DNA from 3 places in the Streptomyces sp. NPDC005195 genome. Region 3 is predicted to be linked to each of the others. Evidence: riboswitches for the same ligand, from Rfam matches in the RefSeq annotation. Region 3 holds a riboswitch; each other region holds the start of a gene.
The links. Region 3 has a riboswitch for cobalamin ahead of ABZV34_RS20615 (cobalamin biosynthesis protein). Riboswitches for the same ligand answer to the same signal wherever they lie in the genome.
Positions count from the first base shown of each region.

Region 1: another riboswitch for cobalamin. It lies ahead of metE (5-methyltetrahydropteroyltriglutamate--homocysteine S-methyltransferase); the one in region 3 lies ahead of ABZV34_RS20615 (cobalamin biosynthesis protein).
Region 2: another riboswitch for cobalamin. It lies ahead of ABZV34_RS01755 (ribonucleoside-diphosphate reductase subunit alpha); the one in region 3 lies ahead of ABZV34_RS20615 (cobalamin biosynthesis protein).

Region 1 is NZ_JBEXHZ010000012.1:59,034-64,722, forward strand. It holds gene metE (5-methyltetrahydropteroyltriglutamate--homocysteine S-methyltransferase) at 1-1,233, opposite strand, end outside; cobalamin riboswitch at 1,410-1,600, opposite strand; gene ABZV34_RS15905 (3-hydroxybutyryl-CoA dehydrogenase) at 1,803-2,672, opposite strand; gene aceB (malate synthase A) at 2,669-4,279, opposite strand; gene aceA (isocitrate lyase) at 4,366-5,649, opposite strand.
Region 2 is NZ_JBEXHZ010000001.1:392,890-398,578, reverse strand. It holds gene ABZV34_RS01755 (ribonucleoside-diphosphate reductase subunit alpha) at 1-1,525, opposite strand, end outside; cobalamin riboswitch at 1,703-1,858, opposite strand; gene mctP (monocarboxylate uptake permease MctP) at 2,036-3,646, opposite strand; gene ABZV34_RS01745 (DUF3311 domain-containing protein) at 3,643-3,924, opposite strand; gene ABZV34_RS01740 (GntR family transcriptional regulator) at 4,232-4,996, opposite strand; gene ABZV34_RS01735 (extracellular solute-binding protein) at 5,400-5,689, shown strand, end outside.
Region 3 is NZ_JBEXHZ010000019.1:14,161-19,849, reverse strand. It holds gene ABZV34_RS20620 (cobyric acid synthase) at 1-175, opposite strand, end outside; gene ABZV34_RS20615 (cobalamin biosynthesis protein) at 172-1,143, opposite strand; cobalamin riboswitch at 1,248-1,383, opposite strand; gene ABZV34_RS20610 (hypothetical protein) at 1,592-1,816, opposite strand; gene ABZV34_RS20605 (inorganic phosphate transporter) at 1,829-3,073, opposite strand; gene ABZV34_RS20600 (lysozyme) at 3,253-4,014, opposite strand; gene ABZV34_RS20595 (class II aldolase/adducin family protein) at 4,211-4,939, shown strand; gene ABZV34_RS20590 (alpha/beta fold hydrolase) at 5,087-5,689, shown strand, end outside.

The DNA.
Region 1 (5,689 bases), on a different contig from region 3:
GGTGCGGGCGCGTACCGCCGGATCGTGGGTGATCGCGGAGGCTGCCCGGGAGGCGAGACCGGCGCGGTTGGCGGCCAGTTCGGCGGCGATGGCGTCGGTGCCCTGGCCGAGGCCCTTGGCGAGCGTGGCGATCTCGGTCGTCTTCTGGCGGGCGAAGGCGAGCCAGCGCAGGATCCGCGGGTCGATGTCCCGTTCCGCGGACGCGTCGAGCGGGACGTGGAGCAGGGAGCAGGAGGCGGCCACGTCGACGCGGTCGGCCAGTCCGAGCAGAGTGCCGAGGGTGCTGAGGGACTTCTCCAGGTCGTTGACCCAGATGTTGCGGCCGTCGACGACACCGGCGACGAGGCGCTTTCCGGGCAGTCCGCCCACGCCCGCGAGCGCGTCCAGATGGGCGGAGGCCGACTCCGTGAAGTCCAGGGCGAGTCCCTCGACGGGGGCCTTGGCGAGGACGGGCAGGGCGTCGCCGAGGCGGCCGAAGTACGAGGCGACCAGCAGCTTCGGCCGGTCGGCGAGCCCTCCCAGTTCGCGGTAGGAACGCTCAGTCGCCTTCAGCTCGGCGGGGGTGCGGTCCTGGACCAGAGCCGGTTCGTCGAGTTGGATCCACTCGGCGCCTGCCGCGCGCAGGTCTGCGAGTACTTGGGCGTAGACGGGCAGCAGCCGGTCCAGCAGGGTCAGCGGTTCGAAGTCCGCGCCGACTCCGGGCGCCGGCTTGGCCAGCAGGAGATAGGTGACCGGCCCGACGAGGACGGGCCGGGGCGTGAGGCCGAGGGCGAGTGCTTCACCGAGCTCGGCGACCTGCTTGGCGGAGTCGGCCGTGAAGACGGTGTCGGGTCCCAACTCGGGGACCAGATAGTGGTAGTTGGTATCGAACCACTTGGTCATCTCCAGGGGCGCCACGTCCTGGGTGCCGCGCGCCATCGCGAAGTACCCGTCGAGCGGGTCGGCTTCGACGGCGGCGCGGTGGCGCTCGGGGATCGCGCCGACCATGACACTGGTGTCGAGGACGTGGTCGTAGTACGAGAAGTCGCCGGTGGGTACCTCGTGGATGCCGGCCTCCGCCAGGCTCCGCCAGTTGTCGCGGCGCAGATCAGCGGCCGTGGCCCGGAGAGCGTGGGCGTCGGCGCGGCCCTTCCAGTAGCCCTCGACCGCCTTCTTCAGTTCCCGGTGCTGGCCCTGGCGGGGGTAGCCGTACACGGTGGCCCGTGCTGCCGCGGCTGCGGACTTCGCTGTCACGGAAATCTCCTTCGCGAGATATCTCCCTGGGATCCCGGGACGGGACGCGGACGCGAAGGGGTGACGAACCAGACGGAGAAACCCCGCGCGGCACAGCGCGGTCGTCCGCCTGACATGTACGCCGACCCGCCCACGGGGTCACCGGGATGTCCGCGCACGAGGGCTCGCACGCGGGCAACGGGCAGGTCTTCGGACTCGCGAGCACGTTCTCCGAAGAGAGAACACCTACTGGCCGTCGCTTCCCAGGCCCGGTCGGGCCCAGTGCGTATGACGGCGGTCGTTCCCGCTCACCGCTGCGGGGCAGTCCCGGATTCCCACCGGGTTCCCTCTTACGACGCATCCCGCCTGGCGGACGGGGCGAACCAGCTGCACCGGCCACCCTACGGGGCGCACGCCCCGTCCGGCGGATCACGTCCGGCATTCGGGCGGTGAACCGGGACCCGCGCCCGGGGACGCGCCGGGGCGGGAAGCGCCGTACTCGGGCTTCCCGCCCCTCCTCGGTGAACAGCCGCCGGACCCTCGACCGGCGGTGCGGTCCGGGCCCCTCAGCCCGGATCGCGCCAGGATGCTCAGTCCTGGCCGTAGGTGTGGAACCCCCGGCCGGCCTTGCGGCCCAGCAGCCCCGCCTGCACCATCCGTTGGAGCAGTGGAGGCGGGGCGTAGAGGGGTTCCCTGAACTCGTCGTAGAGGGACTCGGCGATGGAGGCGACGGTGTCCAGGCCGATCAGGTCCGCCAGCCTCAGCGGCCCCATGGGGTGCGCGCAGCCCAGTTCCATCCCGGTGTCGATGTCGGCCGCCGTGGCGAACCCGGACTCCGCCATCCGGACCGCGGCCAGCAGATACGGCACGAGCAGGGCGTTGACGACGAAGCCCGCCCGGTCCTGGGAGCGGATGACCGTCTTGCCGAGAGTGCCGGTGGCGAAGGCCTCCACGGCGGCGACGGTCTCCGTTGCCGTGTGCAGGGAGGTCACGATCTCCACCAGCGGCAGTACGGGCACGGGGTTGAAGAAGTGCAGCCCCACCACCCGGTCGGCGCGGCTCGTGGCCATCCCGAGGCGCATCACGGGGAAGGAGGAGGTGTTGGTCGCCAGGACGGCCGCGGGATCCTCGACGATCTTGTCGAGCGCGGTGAACACCTCGGTCTTGGCGTCGGCGTCCTCGATGACGGCCTCGACGACGAGCTGCCGGTCGGCGAGGTCTTCCAGGCTGGCGGTGAAGACCAGGTGAGCGAGGGCGTCCCGGGCCGCCGCAGGCTCCAGCCTGCCCCGCTGTACGGCACGGTCCAGAGAGGCCGTCACCTGGTCCCGCGCCCCGCGCGCGGCCATGGCGTCGGCTTCGCAGACCACCGTGTCGAGCCCGGCTCGCGCGCAGACTTCGGCGATGCCGGCGCCCATCCGGCCGCCGCCGACCACGCCCACGCGCCGGACGGTCGCGCTCATGAGCGGGGCTCCGCGTGACGCACGAGGTTGCGGGTGTAGGCGTCGGGAGTGAAGAAGAGCGGCAACTCGCCCTGGAGCGCAGTGCGTTCGAAGAGGGAGCGGACCTCGTCGAGGGGTGCCCACGGGTACTCGGCTCCGAGTGCGGCGAGTTCGTCGTCGAGCAGCAGCTGTACGGTCTCCCGCTCGACGACCCGGTGCCGTAGCCACTGCCAGATCTGCACGCGGGCGATCTCGGCGGTCGCCGCGTCCTCCATGAGGCCGTCCAGGGCGACGGCTCCCTGTCCACGCAGCCAGGCGGCGAAGTACCGGAGGGTGACAGCGATGTTGGTACGCACGCCGTCCGCCGTGGGCGGCCCGCTGATCCGGCGCACCGACAGCAGGTCCGCGGCGGTGACGTCGACGTCGTCGCGCGTCCGGTCGATCTGGTGGGGCCGCTCGCCGAGGACGTCGCCGAAGACCTCGCGGCACACCGGGACAAGTCCGGGGTGGGCGACCCAGGAGCCGTCGAAGCCGTCCTCGGCCTCGCGCTCCTTGTCGAGCCGGACCTCGGCGAGCGCCGACTCGTGGGCGGCCGGGTCCTCGCTCGGCACCTGCGCGGCCATGCCGCCGATGGCATGGGCGCCCCGCCGGTGGCAGGTGCGCACGAGCAGTTCGGTGTACGCCCGCATGAAGGACGCGGTCATGGTGACCTTCGCCCGGTCGGGCAGGAGGAAGTCGGTGCGGTGGCCGAAGGTCTTGATGAGGCTGAACAGGTAGTCCCAGCGGCCCGCGTTGAGGCCGGCGCTGTGCTCCCGCAGCTCGTAGAGGATCTCCTCCATCTCGAAGGCGGCGGTGATCGTCTCGATCAGGACGGTGGCCCGGACGGTTCCCCGGGGGATGCCCAGCAGCGCCTGCGCGGTGACGAAGATGTCGTTCCACAGGCGGGCCTCGTACCGGTTCTCCAGCTTCGGCAGGTAGAAGTAGGGGCCGTACCCGGCGTCGATCTGCCGCTGCGCGCAGTGGAAGAAGTACAGGCCGAAGTCGACGAGGGCCGCGGGCACCGGCCCGCCGTCGAACTCCAGGTGCTCCTCGTCGAGGTGCCAGCCGCGCGGCCGGACGACGAGGGTGGCGAGCCGGCCGTGGTCGGCCGGCCGGTATTCCCTGCCGTCGTCGGTGGTGAAGTCGATGCGGCGGCCGATGGCGTCGAGCAGGGTGAGCTGGCCACCGATCAGGTTGTCCCACGTGGGCGCCGTGGCGTCCTCGAAGTCCGCCATCCACACCCTGGCACCGGAGTTGAGCGCGTTGACCGCCATACGGCGGTCCGGCGGTCCGGTGATCTCCACACGGCGGTCGGTCAGACCGGGCGCGGCCGGCGCGACGCGCCAGGAGGGATCGGCGCGGACCGCGGAGGTGGCGACGGGGAAGTCGAGCGGGGATCCACCGGCCAGGCGCAGGGCCTGCCTGCGGCGCTCCTTCATCAGGTCCCGGCGTCGCCCGGCGAAGGCGGCGGCGAGGTGGCCGACGAAGTCCAGGGCCGCGGGCGTGAGGATCTCGTCGTGGCGGTCGCCCGGTGCCGCGAGGACGCGGACGCGGTGTGTCAGTGCTGTGGTGGACGTCGGACTCTCCAGGGGGAGGAGGGAGCGGGGGTCGGACGGGGACGGGTCGTACGACCCCCGCTCGGCCGGGGCGCGGGACCGACGCGCGGAGAAGGGGCCTAGTGGAACTGCTCTTCCTCGGTGGAACCGGCGAGAGCGGTGGTGGAGGAGGCGGGGTTCACGGCGGTGGACACGAGGTCGAAGTAGCCGGTGCCGACCTCGCGTTGGTGCCTGACCGCCGTGAAGCCGTGTTCCTGGGCGGCGAACTCCCGCTCCTGGAGGTCCACGTAGGCCGTCATGCCGTACTCGGCGTAGCCGCGCGCCAGGTCGAACATCCCGTGGTTGAGGGAGTGGAACCCGGCCAGGGTGATGAACTGGAAGCGGTAGCCCATCGCGCCCAGTTCCCGCTGGAACTTGGCGATCTGGTCGTCGTCCAGCGCGGCCTTCCAGTTGAAGGAGGGCGAGCAGTTGTACGCCAGCATCCGGTCCGGGTGCTCCGCGTGGATCGCCTCGGCGAACTCACGGGCCTGGGCGAGGTCCGGGGTACCGGTCTCGACCCAGATCAGGTCGGCGTACGGGGCGTAGGCCAGCCCTCGCGCGATGACCGGGGCCATGCCGTTACGTACCTGGTAGAAGCCCTCGGCCGTTCGCTCGCCGGTGACGAACTCGGCGTCACGCTCGTCGACGTCGCTGGTCAGCAGGGTCGCGGCCAGCGCGTCGGTCCGGGCGACGATGAGCGTGGGCACGTCGGCGATGTCGGCCGCGAGGCGGGCCGCGTTGAGCGTACGGATGTGCTGCGAGGTGGGCACCAGGACCTTGCCGCCGAGGTGTCCGCACTTCTTCTCCGAGGCGAGCTGGTCCTCGTAGTGGATGCCCGCCGCGCCGGCCGCGATCATCGCCTTGGTCAGTTCGAACGCGTTCAGCGTGCCGCCGAAGCCCGCCTCCGCGTCCGCGACGATCGGAGCCAGCCAGTCCGTGGTGTCCGTGCCGCCCTCGGCGGTGGCGATCTGGTCCGCGCGCAGTAGCGCGTTGTTGATCCGACGCACCACCTGGGGAACGGAGTTGACGGGGTAGAGGCTCTGGTCGGGGTAGGTGTGCCCGGCCTGGTTGGCGTCGGCGGCCACCTGCCACCCGGACAGGTAGATCGCCTGCAGGCCCGCCCTCACCTGCTGCACCGCCTGCCCACCGGTCAGCGCGCCGAGCGCGTGGATGTAGTCCTGCTCGTGCAGTTGCCGCCACAGGCGCTCGGCTCCGCGCCGCGCGAGGGTGTGCTCCTCACGGACACTCCCGGACAGCTTGATCACGTCCTCGGCCGTATAGGTACGCTCCACGCCCTGCCACCGGGCGTCGGTCGCCCAGCGCCGCGCGAGTTCTTCGGCCGTCCGCGTCGTCGTCTCTGCCATGTGCTCGTCTCCTCGGTTCGTACTGGCTGCCAACCTCCCT
Region 2 (5,689 bases), on a different contig from region 3:
TCGCGCCGAGGCCGACGGGGCGCCACTTGGCGTTCGACCGGCCCGCCTGCTCGGTCGGGTAGAAGTTGATGTCGACGACGCGGTCGAGGAAGGTGACGGCGGTGCGGACCGTCTCGTCCAGACGCTCCCAGTCGAGGCCGCCGGTCGTCGTGTCGACGAACGCGCCGAGGTTGACCGAGCCGAGGTTGCAGACGGCCGTCTCCCCGTCGTCCGTGACCTCCAGGATCTCGGTGCACAGGTTCGAGGAGTGCACGGTGTGGCCCGGCTCCGCCGTCTGGTTGGCCGTGCGGTTGGCGGCGTCCTTGAACGTCATCCAGCCATTGCCGGTCTGCGCCAGGGTGCGCATCATGCGGCCGTAGAGATCGCGGGCCGGGATGGTCTTCTTCGCCAGGCCCTTCGCCTCCGCCGCACGGTACGCCGCGTCGAACTCCGCGCCCCACAGGTCGACCAGCTCGGGCACGTCCGAGGGGGAGAACAGGGACCACTGCGCGTCGGCGTCGACCCGGCGCATGAACTCGTCCGGGATCCAGTGCGCGAGGTTCAGGTTGTGCGTACGGCGGGCGTCCTCACCGGTGTTGTCACGCAGCTCCAGGAACTCCTCGATGTCGGAGTGCCAGGTCTCCAGGTAGACCGCGGCGGCGCCCTTGCGCCGGCCGCCCTGGTTCACCGCGGCGACCGAGGCGTCGAGGGTCTTCAGGAACGGGACGATGCCGTTGGAGTGCCCGTTCGTGCCGCGGATCAGTGAACCGCGGGAGCGGATGCGGGAGTAGGACAGCCCGATGCCGCCCGCGTGCTTCGACAGGCGCGCGACCTGGTGGTAGCGGTCGTAGATGGAGTCCAGCTCGTCCAGCGGGGAGTCGAGGAGGTAGCAGGACGACATCTGCGGGTGCCGCGTACCGGAGTTGAAGAGCGTGGGGGAGGAGGGGAGGTAGTCCAGGCGGCTCATCAGGCCGTAGAGCGCGGCCACTTCGTCGACGGACCGGGCCGTGTCGTCCTCCGCGAGGCCGGACGCCACCCGGAGCATGAAGTGCTGGGGGGTCTCGATGACCTTGCGGGTGATCGGGTGCCGGAGCAGGTAGCGGCTGTGCAGGGTGCGCAGGCCGAAGTAGCCGAAGCGGTCGTCGCCCGCGGTGTCGATCAGCGCGTCCAGGCGGGCCGCGTACAGGTCGACGAAGTCGGCCGTGCGGTCGGCGATCAGACCTTCGCGCCGGCCCGTGGTGATGGACTCGGAGAACGTCGTGACGCCCTGCGAGGCGGCCTCCTCCGTGATGCCGACCGTCAGCAGCCTGGCGGCCAGCCGCGAGTACGCGGGGTCCTCGGAGATGAGGCCGGCGGCCGCCTCGGTGGCCAGCTCGCGCAGCTCCGCGTCGTCCGCGCGCGTGGACCGGCCACGCAGCGCGGCGGCGGCGACCCGGCCGGGGTCGGCGCCGGGGAGGTCGGCGGTGAAGTCGGTCAGGGTACGCAGCAGCGTGGTACCGGGACCGTCCGTCTCCACCGGGGACCGCTGCGCGGACTCCGTTTCCACCGGGGCCTTCTGGGCGGAAACTGCAACCGGGTCGGCTGGCGCGATGGTCACTTGGGGCTCTCCCTCGCTCGGCACGGGGCCTGGCGGAGGGCAGCGGGACACGCGACTCCGTTACGGGTACGCGTGCGTCCACCGGCCCATTCCACGAGGCTCGGACGTCGTCGGCGCCCGGCCGGCTGGCCGGGGCACGCTGTCGGCAGGTCCTCGGACTGAAGCCCGTGCGCGAATGCGCACAAGTACACCGTTGCGGGACAGTTCCGGATTCGCACCGGATTCCCCTGCGACGACAGCGAGCATGAGCATACATCTAGTGCCGGGCTGAGGAAGCACCCCCACATGTTGTGCCGTGTCGGCTTCGGAGGGCGCTACGGAGTGTGGCTGAGAGTCAACTCGCAGGTGAGGAGGGAGAGGCCGCAGGGGTGCCGGAGGCGTGCCTCCGGGGGACGGCGACGGGCCGCCGGATGTCCCTCCGACGGCCCGCAGCGCGCTGTCGCCTTCCCCGCTTACGGCCTAGTGGCCCGCCTCCGCCGTGGCCGGGGGCAGCTCGACCTGGACCCCCGTGTCGCCGGCGTCCACCGTGTAGTCCTCCGGTGACGTCTCGTCCACGCCCTCGGGCGCCTTGAACGCCCGCAGGGCGAAGGTGAGGACGACGGAGACCACCACGTTCAGGACGAACGCCGTCAGACCGATGTAGCCGATCTCCCCGATCCCCGGGATCTCCTTCGAGCTGCCACCGAAGTGCGCCTGCGTCGGTGAGGCGACCCCGTAGGCGGCGAGCGTGCCGTAGAGCATGCCGACCGCCCAGCCGCCGAGCAGCGCCCAGCGGTGGAACCAGCGCGTGAACAGACCGCCGACCAGGGCCGGGAAGGTCTGCAGGATCCAGATGCCGCCCAGGAGCTGGAAGTTGATGGCGACGGTCTTGTCCATCGTCAGGACGAAGACCAGCGCGCCCACCTTCACCAGGAGCGAGACCAGCTTGGAGACCTTCGTCTCCTGCTGCGGGGTCGCGTCCGGCTTGATGAAGTCCCGGTAGATGTTGCGGGTGAAGAGGTTCGCGGCCGCGATGGACATGATGGCCGCGGGGACGAGGGCTCCGATGCCGATCGCGGCGAAGGCCACCCCCGCGAACCAGTCCGGGAACATGTCCTCGAAGAGCTGCGGGATGGCGAGCTGGCCGTTGGTGACCTTCACCCCGGCCGCGATCGCCATGAAGCCGAGCAGGGCGAGCAGGCCCAGCATCAGGGAGTAGAGCGGCAGGATCGTGGTGTTGCGCCGGATCACCTCACGGCTGCGGCTGGACAGCGTCGCGGTGATCGAGTGCGGGTACATGAACAGGGCGAGCGCGGAGCCGAGCGCCAGGGTGGCGTAGGTCCACTGCCCGGCCTGGGGCGGTACGATCCCGCCCGCTCCGGCCGCGGCGTACTTCTCGCTCGCCGAGTGGAAGATCTCGTCGAACCCGCCCAGCTTGATCGGGATGTAGATGATGGCCACCGCGATCACGATGTAGATCAGGGTGTCCTTCACGAACGCGATCAGGGCGGGGGCGCGCAGGCCCGAGGAGTAGGTGTACGCGGCCAGTACGCCGAAGGCGATGAGGAGCGGGAGGTCCTTGACGAACCAGTTCGTGTTCTCGCCGCCGCCGACGCCCATGACGTCCAGCACGGCCTGGATGCCGACCAGTTGGAGCGCGATGTACGGCATGGTCGCGAGGATGCCGGTGACGGCCACGGCGAGGGACAGACCCTTGGAGCCGAAGCGGCCGCGTACGAAGTCCGACGTCGTCACATAGCCGTGCTTGTGGGAGACGGACCACAGGCGGGGCAGGAACGTGAAGACCAGCGGGTAGACCAGGATCGTGTACGGCACGGCGAAGAAGCCGGCCGCGCCCGCCGCGTAGATCGCGGCCGGTACGGCGACGAAGGTGTACGCCGTGTAGAGGTCGCCGCCGAGCAGGAACCAGGTGACCCAGGTGCCGAACGACCGTCCGCCCAGGCCCCATTCGTCGAGGCTGTGCTCGTTGTCGGCCTTGCGCCAGCGCGCGGCCAGGAAACCCATGGCCGTGACGGCCACGAAGAAGATGATGAAGACGGTGAGTGCCACGCCGTTCACGCCGTCGTTCATGCGTCCACCCCGCCCTTCGTGATCGCACGGGCGCGCTGGTCACGCTGCCACAGCTGGTACGCGGTCACGGTGAGCGCGGTCGAGAGGAGCACCCACAGCATCTGGTACCAGTAGAAGAAGGGGATGCCGATGAAGGCGGGGTCGACCTTCGCGTACGAGCCGACCCACAGCATGGCCACGAACGGGGCGATCAGGCAGAGGGCGATCACCACGCGGAGCGGTGTCACCGCCCGGTCCGGTGTCACCACCGGTGGTTTCGTTTCCGGCACGTCTGACATGGGCGGCTCCGTCCCCTCGCTGGTCACCTGTGCAATGCGCAGGAAATCTAGGCGACGGTTCCGCTTTATGGAACCCCATCCCCGGCGGTGGATGTGGAGGGTTGGTGTGCGGGAGCGCGGGCGGGCCGGCCGGTGAACTCCCTTACCGGGCAGAGCGTTGCCCCGACGGCCCGGAGCGGGGCCGGCCGCGTCGCGTACCGCTCCCGCCGTGCCTCGGCCCGGACCGTGCCTCGAACGTGAAGGCGAAGTGGTACCGCGGGGGCCGCGGGGGACCGCCGGTCACCCCGGACCTCGGGATACCGGTGTGTCAGTCCTGCGGACGCTTGAGCCTGGCCACGAACTTGTAGCGGTCGCCCCGGTACACCGAGCGCACCCACTCCACCGGTTCGCCCTGCCGGTCGATCGAGTGCCGGGACAGCATCAGCATGGGCAGGCCGACGTCGGTGCCGAGCAGTCCGGCCTCGCGCGGGGTGGCCAGCGAGGTCTCGATGGTCTCCTCGGCCTCCGCGAGGTGGACGTCGTACACCTCGGCGAGCGCGGTGTAGAGCGAGGTGTACTTGACGAGCGACCGGCGCAGCGCGGGGAAGCGCTTCGCGGACAGGTGGGTCGTCTCGATCGCCATCGGCTCGCCGCTGGCCAGACGCAGCCGCTCGATGCGCAGCACCCGGCCGCCGGCCGAGATGTCGAGCAGTTCCGCGAGGGTCTCGTCGGCGGTGATGTAGCCGATGTCCAGGAGTTGCGAGGTGGGTTCCAGGCCCTGGGCGCGCATGTCCTCGGTGTACGAGGTGAGCTGGAGCGCCTGCGAGACCTTGGGCTTGGCGACGAAGGTGCCCTTGCCCTGGATGCGTTCGAGCCGGCCCTCGACGACGAGTTCCTGGAGGGCCTGGCGCACGGTCGTGCGCGAGGTGTCGAACTCGGCGGCGAGGGTGCGCTCGGGCGGCACCGGTGTGCCGGGCGGCAGGGTGTCCGTCATGTCGAGCAGGTGCTTCTTGAGGCGGTAGTACTTGGGCACGCGCGCGGTACGGATGGGGGCCCCACCCTCGTTCTCCGCACTGCTGACGTCGGTGCTCATGCTCTGCCTTCCCGGCTCCGGGTGCCGAAGCGACCGGCATCCCGCCGGTCACGGGTCACATCGTGGCACGGCTTCGCGTGCGAGTGTCTCCCGCACGCTCCGTGATCCCCTCTATATACCGTCGGGGTACCTGTTGGTCTAGTCCATCGTGCGCGCGGGGTTCCTGAACAGCCCTGCCGTTTATGCCACTTACCTACTTAAAGGTCCTTGCATATGTAGGTCCCATAACGGACGGTCGGCCGGGCTTACACACCCTTGACACCCCTCTAGGTCTAGGCCAAGCTCCCCGTACTGGTCTACACCATTGGTCCAGGTCCCAGCCCCACGGGCAGTAATCGGCAGCGATTCGGCGTGTGTCACCGCGGTGGGCAGGGGGGTTTGTGGCATCCCTGAGGAGGGTGGCGTGAAGCGGAAGCTGGCAGCTGCGATCGGTATCGCGGGCATGATGGTCTCCATCGCGGCGTGCGGTGGCGGTGACGACAAGTCCGGGGGGTCGGGCAAGGGCGCGGACGCCAAGGAGCTGACCGTCTGGCTCACGGTGGACGCGCAGAACAACTGGCCCGAACTGGTCAAGGCCGCGGACGCGGCGGTGACGGCGAAGCACCCGGGCGTCAAGATCAACCACGAGTACTACGGCTGGCCGGACAAGAACGCCAAGCTCGACGCCGTCCTTGCCACCGACAAGGCCCCCGA
Region 3 (5,689 bases):
GCGCGCGCCCGATCTCGGCGCCCTCGCGGGTCACGAAGGAGTTCAGGGACATGTTCTGTGCCTTGAAGGGCGCGACCTTGACGCCCTGGCGCACCAGCCACCGGCAGATCCCGGCGGTCACGACGCTCTTGCCGGCGTCGGAGGTGGTTCCGGCGACGAGGAGACCGCCACTCATGTCGTACGCCCCTTCGTGAGAGGTCCCTTGGCGAGCAGCCGCCCGGCCAGCAGCCGCCCCGCGGCACTCACGCCGAGGGCGAGCCAGCCGACGCGCCGCGACAGCCGTACGGCCCGTTCGATGTCGCCGACGCGCACGGCACGTCCGCCGTCGTTGAGGACGGGCCGGTGCTCGACCCGGCCGCCGTACGAGAGGGTCCCGCCGAGCCGTACCCCGAGTGATCCGGCGAACGAGGCTTCCACGGGCCCGGCGTTGGGGCTCGGATGCCGGTGGGCGTCGGCGCGCCAGGCGCGCACCGCCCCGCGCGGGTCGTCGCCGGCGACGGCGGCGAGCGCCGCGGTCAGCCGTGCTCCCGGCCAGCCCGCGACGTCGTCGAGGCGCGCGGAGGCCCAGCCGTAGCGCAGGTACCTGGCGGATCTGTGCCCGACCATGGCGTCCAGCGTGTTCACGGCGCGGAACGCGACCAGTCCGGGCACACCGCCGACGGCTCCCCACACCAGGGCGCCCACCACGGCGTCGGAGGTGTTCTCGGCGACGGACTCGACGACGGCCCGCGCGATGCCGCCGTGGTCCAGTGCCCGGGGGTCGCGCCCGCACAGGTGCGGCAGCCGCGCGCGGGCGGCCTCGACGTCACCGGAGCCGAGCGCGGCACCGACCGCCCGCGCCTCGCGCCCGAGGGAGGTGCCCCCGACGACGGCCCAAGTGGCGGCGGCCGTCAGGGCGATGGAGGCGGCAGGGGAACGGCGTACGCCACGGCCCGCGAGCGCGGCGAGCGCACCGGCGCCGCCGACACAGACGGTGGTGTGCAGCGCCCCCCAGCCGCGGTGGTCGCGCCACAGCATCCGCTCCACGGCTCCGGCGGTCCGCCCGAACGCGGCGACCGGGTGACCCCGGCGGGGATCGCCGAGCAGCAGGTCGCCGAGGAGGCCGGTGGCGGCGCCGTACGCGAAGACGCGATCGGCACGCACGGGGTCAGCCCGCCGTGGGGTGAAGTGGAACCCTCGTACTCAACAAGACCCGCAACGGGCAGCCGCGCATGGCGATATGTCCTCACTCAGGGTGTCCGCGCCCTGGTTCGACGAGACCGGCGGGGAGAGTTCCTGGCTCCCGGGGAGTTCCTTCCCCGGTCACAGTGGCGGGACCGCGCCGGATTCACACCGGCTTCCTCTTCTGTCGCCGTACTTGGCTCCGGCAGTCCACCACGGGTTGCAGGACCCGTCAACTTGCCGTTGACCTGCGAGGGGAGAGTGTGCGAAGGCCCACATGGCGAGGGCCGGGGCAGGACGCGCGCGGGGGTGCGGGAGGGCATACGCGTGGGGTGCGGGACGGCGATCCGTCCCGCACCCCACGTGAAGTGATGCCCGTATCAGGCTGTTTGCCGGAGACGGTCACCGCAGCGCCGTCACCGGCGCGCGGTCACTTGCCGACGATGAGATAGATCCCGTACGCCACCGCCGCCGCGCACGCGGCGAAGCAGACGTACGCGCCGGTGACCGCGAGAGTGGCCGAACCGCCCTGGGCGGACGCGGACTCGCGCTTGGTGAGGCCGACGATGCCGAGGGTGAAGAGGCCGACGAGGGCCACGGTGACCACGAGGCTGACTCCGAAGACGGAGCCGAGGGCTGCCCAGTCGATGTTCATGCTGTTCTGTCCTTACACCGTGGCCGGGCGGGTGGGCTCCGCGTCCGGGGACGGGATGGTGGTCTTCAGATCGCCGGACAGGTCGCCGGTGACGAGGCCCGCGGGCGGCGGGGTGACCGCGGCCATCGCGGTGGTGACGATGCCGGCCGGCTCGGCGGCGGCGTCGTTGACGTTGTCGACGGTGACCGGCTGACGCCGGGAGAGCGTCCGGATGACGCCGGCGCCGGCGACCAGCAGCGCGCCGGTGAGGACGATGCCCCAGGTGCCCTGCTTGGTCAGGAACTCGGCGGCGGCACCGGCCAGTCCGGCGGCCGGCAGGGTCAGGCCCCAGGCGACGAACATCCGGGTCGCGGTCGACCAGCGGACGACACCGCCCTTGCGGCCGAGGCCCGAGCCCATCACGGCACCGGAGCAGACCTGGGTGGTGGAGAGGGAGAAGCCGATGTGGGAGGAGGCCAGGATGGCCGTCGCGGCGCTGGTCTGGGCGGCGAAGCCCTGCTGCGGCGCGAGGTCGGTCAGCCCCTTGCCCATCGTGCGGATGATGCGCCAGCCGCCCAGGTAGGTGCCGAGCGCGATGGCGGTACCGGCCGAGACGATGACCCAGGTGGGAGGGTTCGAGCCGGGGGCGATCACACCACCGGTGACCAGGGCGAGGGTGATGATGCCCATCGTCTTCTGCGCGTCGTTCGTGCCGTGCGCCAGCGAGACCAGGCCGGCCGAGGCGATCTGCCCGGCGCGGTAGCCCTTGGCGGTCGCCCGCTGGTCGGTGCGTCCGCTGATCCGGTACGTCAGCCGGGTGGCCAGCATCGCGGCGAGTCCGGCCACGATGGGCGCGGCGACCGCGGGGAGCAGCACCTTGGTGACGACGGTCGAGCCGTTCACCGACGACCAGCCGGCCGACATGACCGCGGCGCCGATCAGACCGCCGAACAGCGCGTGGGAGGAACTGGAGGGCAGGCCCAGGAGCCAGGTCAGCAGATTCCAGAGGATGGCGCCGACGAGCGCCGCGAAGATCACTTCGGTACGTATGCCCGATTCGTTGATGAGTCCACCGGAGATCGTCTTGGCGACCTCCACGGAGAGGAACGCACCGACGAGATTCAGCACGGCGGACATGGCCACCGCCGTCTTGGGCTTCAGAGCGCCGGTCGAGATGGTCGTCGCCATCGCGTTGGCAGTGTCGTGGAAACCGTTCGTGAAATCGAACACGAGAGCGGTGACGATCACGATTCCGAGGAGGAGCGTGATGTGTTCCATTTACCCAGGCTTCTTCTTGACGTCAGTGGCAGGTGGACCGTAGGCAACCTGAGTGAACGGAAGATGAACTGAGGCAGGATTAGGGGTGTATCGAAGCACGGATCACCCCTCCGCTTGCGCCGGTATGGATGCCGGAGAGGTGACCCGTTGTTCGAACGAAGGCGGAATATCGGGCTCCGCTAACCCTTCGCGAGCCTCTTCAGCCGGGCCATGGATCCGTTGAAGAGATTCTGGTCACCCGGCAGGGTCCCCTTGTTGTCGTACTGCCAGAACGTCCAGGTCGACCAGCCGCCCGGCAGTGCGCCGGTGTCCGCGGCGTCGTAGCGGGCCAGCCAGAGGGGGTGGTCCGCGGCGAAGGCGCGGCTGTCCCCGGTGCAGGTGTTCCACCAGTGGGCGGTCGTGTAGATCACCGGGCGGCGGCCCGTCTCCTGTTCGAGCTCGTCGCTGAAGTCCTGGATCCAGTTCACGAGCCCGGCCTTGGTCATGCCGTAACACTTGTGCTTGCTGTACGGGTTGTACTCGATGTCGAGCGCGGGCGGCAGCGTCCGGCCGTCGGCCTGCCAGGCGCCCCCGTTGCGTACGAAGTACTCGGCCTGGGTGGCGCCGGACGACTTGTCCGGCATCGCGAAGTGGTAGGCGCCGTGGAGGATCCCCGCGTCGAACGCCCCGTTGTACTGCTGGTCGAAATAGGGGTTGCGGTACGTGTGGGACTCGGTGGCCTTCACGTAGACGAACCGGGCGCCCTTCGCCCTCGCCCGCTGCCAGTCGACGTACTTCTGGTGCGAGGAGACGTCATGGCCCCTGGGCGCACCGGCCGCGGCGGCCGGCGCACCGGCGAGCGCGGTTCCGGTGAGGGTGAGCGCCGCCATGGCGGCGCTCACCGCGAGGGCGCGGGCGAGGGTGTGGGCGTGGCGACGGAACGGCAGGTGACCACGGGCCATGTTTCCCCCCGGAATGGCGTCGTGCACGGTGAATCCCCCAGAGGTTAGTGGAAGATCATTCAATACATGTCGATCACCGGCCAATTGCTTCAAAGAGATGATGTGTCTATATATGCACCCTTATGGGTGCACGCCTTCCGCTCAAAAGTGCCCTCCCCGCCACCCGGTCGACGTCCGTCCTGGCAGGATCGCGGGCATGGCGGAGCGGCGGCGGGACGCGCGGGACGTGGGGGAGGGCGCACGCGGTGCGCGGGCGCGGGAGGTGGCGGACGCGTGGGGCGAACTCGTCGCGACGGCCCGCCGGACGGTGGCCGACGGGCTGGTCGTCGGAACCTCGGGCAACGTCTCCGTACGGGTCGGCGACACGGTCCTGGTCACGCCGACCGGGGTGCCCTATGACCGGCTCACGCCCGACGGCGCCGTCGGGGTCGGCCTCGACGGCCGGCAGACCCTCGGCGACCTCCGCCCCACCAGCGAACTGCCGATGCATCTGGCGGTCTACCGCGCCACCGGCGCGCGCGCCGTCGTCCACACCCACGCCCCGCACGCGACGGCGGTGTCCACCCTCGTGACCGAGCTTCCCCTGGTCCACTACATGGCGGGCGCCCTCGGTGGACCTGTCCGTGTCGCCCCTTATGCGACGTATGGAACGCCCGAGTTGGCCGAGAACATGCTCCAGGCGCTGACCCGGCGCACGGCCTGCCTCCTCCAGAACCACGGCACCGTCGCGTACGGAGACTCCCTGGACCAGGCGTACGACCGCACCGCCCAGTTGGAGTGGATGTGCCGCGTGTGGCTCCTGGCGTCGTCCGTACCGGGACTGTCGCCCGCGCTGCTGTCACGGGAACAGCTGAGGGAGGCGGGGGAGCGGCTGCGGGAGTACGGCCAGCCCGGCCCGGACGCGGACGGCGTGCCCGTCGCGTAGCGGGCGCCGCGGGGCCGTGCCGCTTCACCGCGGGGCTGTGTCGCTCCGCCGCGGTTCCGCGGGACCCCCGTCTCCGGTCCCGGACGAGGGAGCCGTCGGGCCGCGCTCCCGCTGGCCGACAACGGGATGCGCCGTGAGACTGAATCCGTGCGTACTGCCAAAGCGACGGCCGCGGCCGTCACCCTAGCCCTGGCCGCGAGCGCGGCCTCCGTGGCGGTGGGACGGTTCGCCAGCGACGCCGCGCTCAAGGTGTCGCCCGGCCGGCCCCTGCCCACCGAGCCGCGGCTGACCGTGCACGCCACGGCCCCGGGCCGGATCACGCTCACCCGTGCCCTGGCCTCCCGGCGACCGGGAACGTACGGACTGGCCGGCGACGGCTCGCACGCGGTCGTCGGCCCGGTCCTGGAGAACGCGCCCCACACCGCCGACACGGTCGTACGCCGCCTCGAACACGTCACCCACGGAACCCTGCGGCCCGGCGACCGGGTCTGGCTCACCCCGAACCTGTACGTCGGCAACCCGAGCACCGCGCTCGGCCTCGACCACGCCGACGTGGACGTGCCCGGCGAGCTGGGCCCGCTGCCCGCCTGGTTCGTGCCCGGCGTCCGCGACACCTGGGTGATCACCGTCCACGGCCTGGGTGCCACCCGGGAACTCCCGATGAACGTGATGCGGTTCCTGCACCGCAGCCGGCTCCCCGTCCTCGACCTCGCCTACCGGGGAGACGTCGGCGCGCCCCGTCCCCCGGAC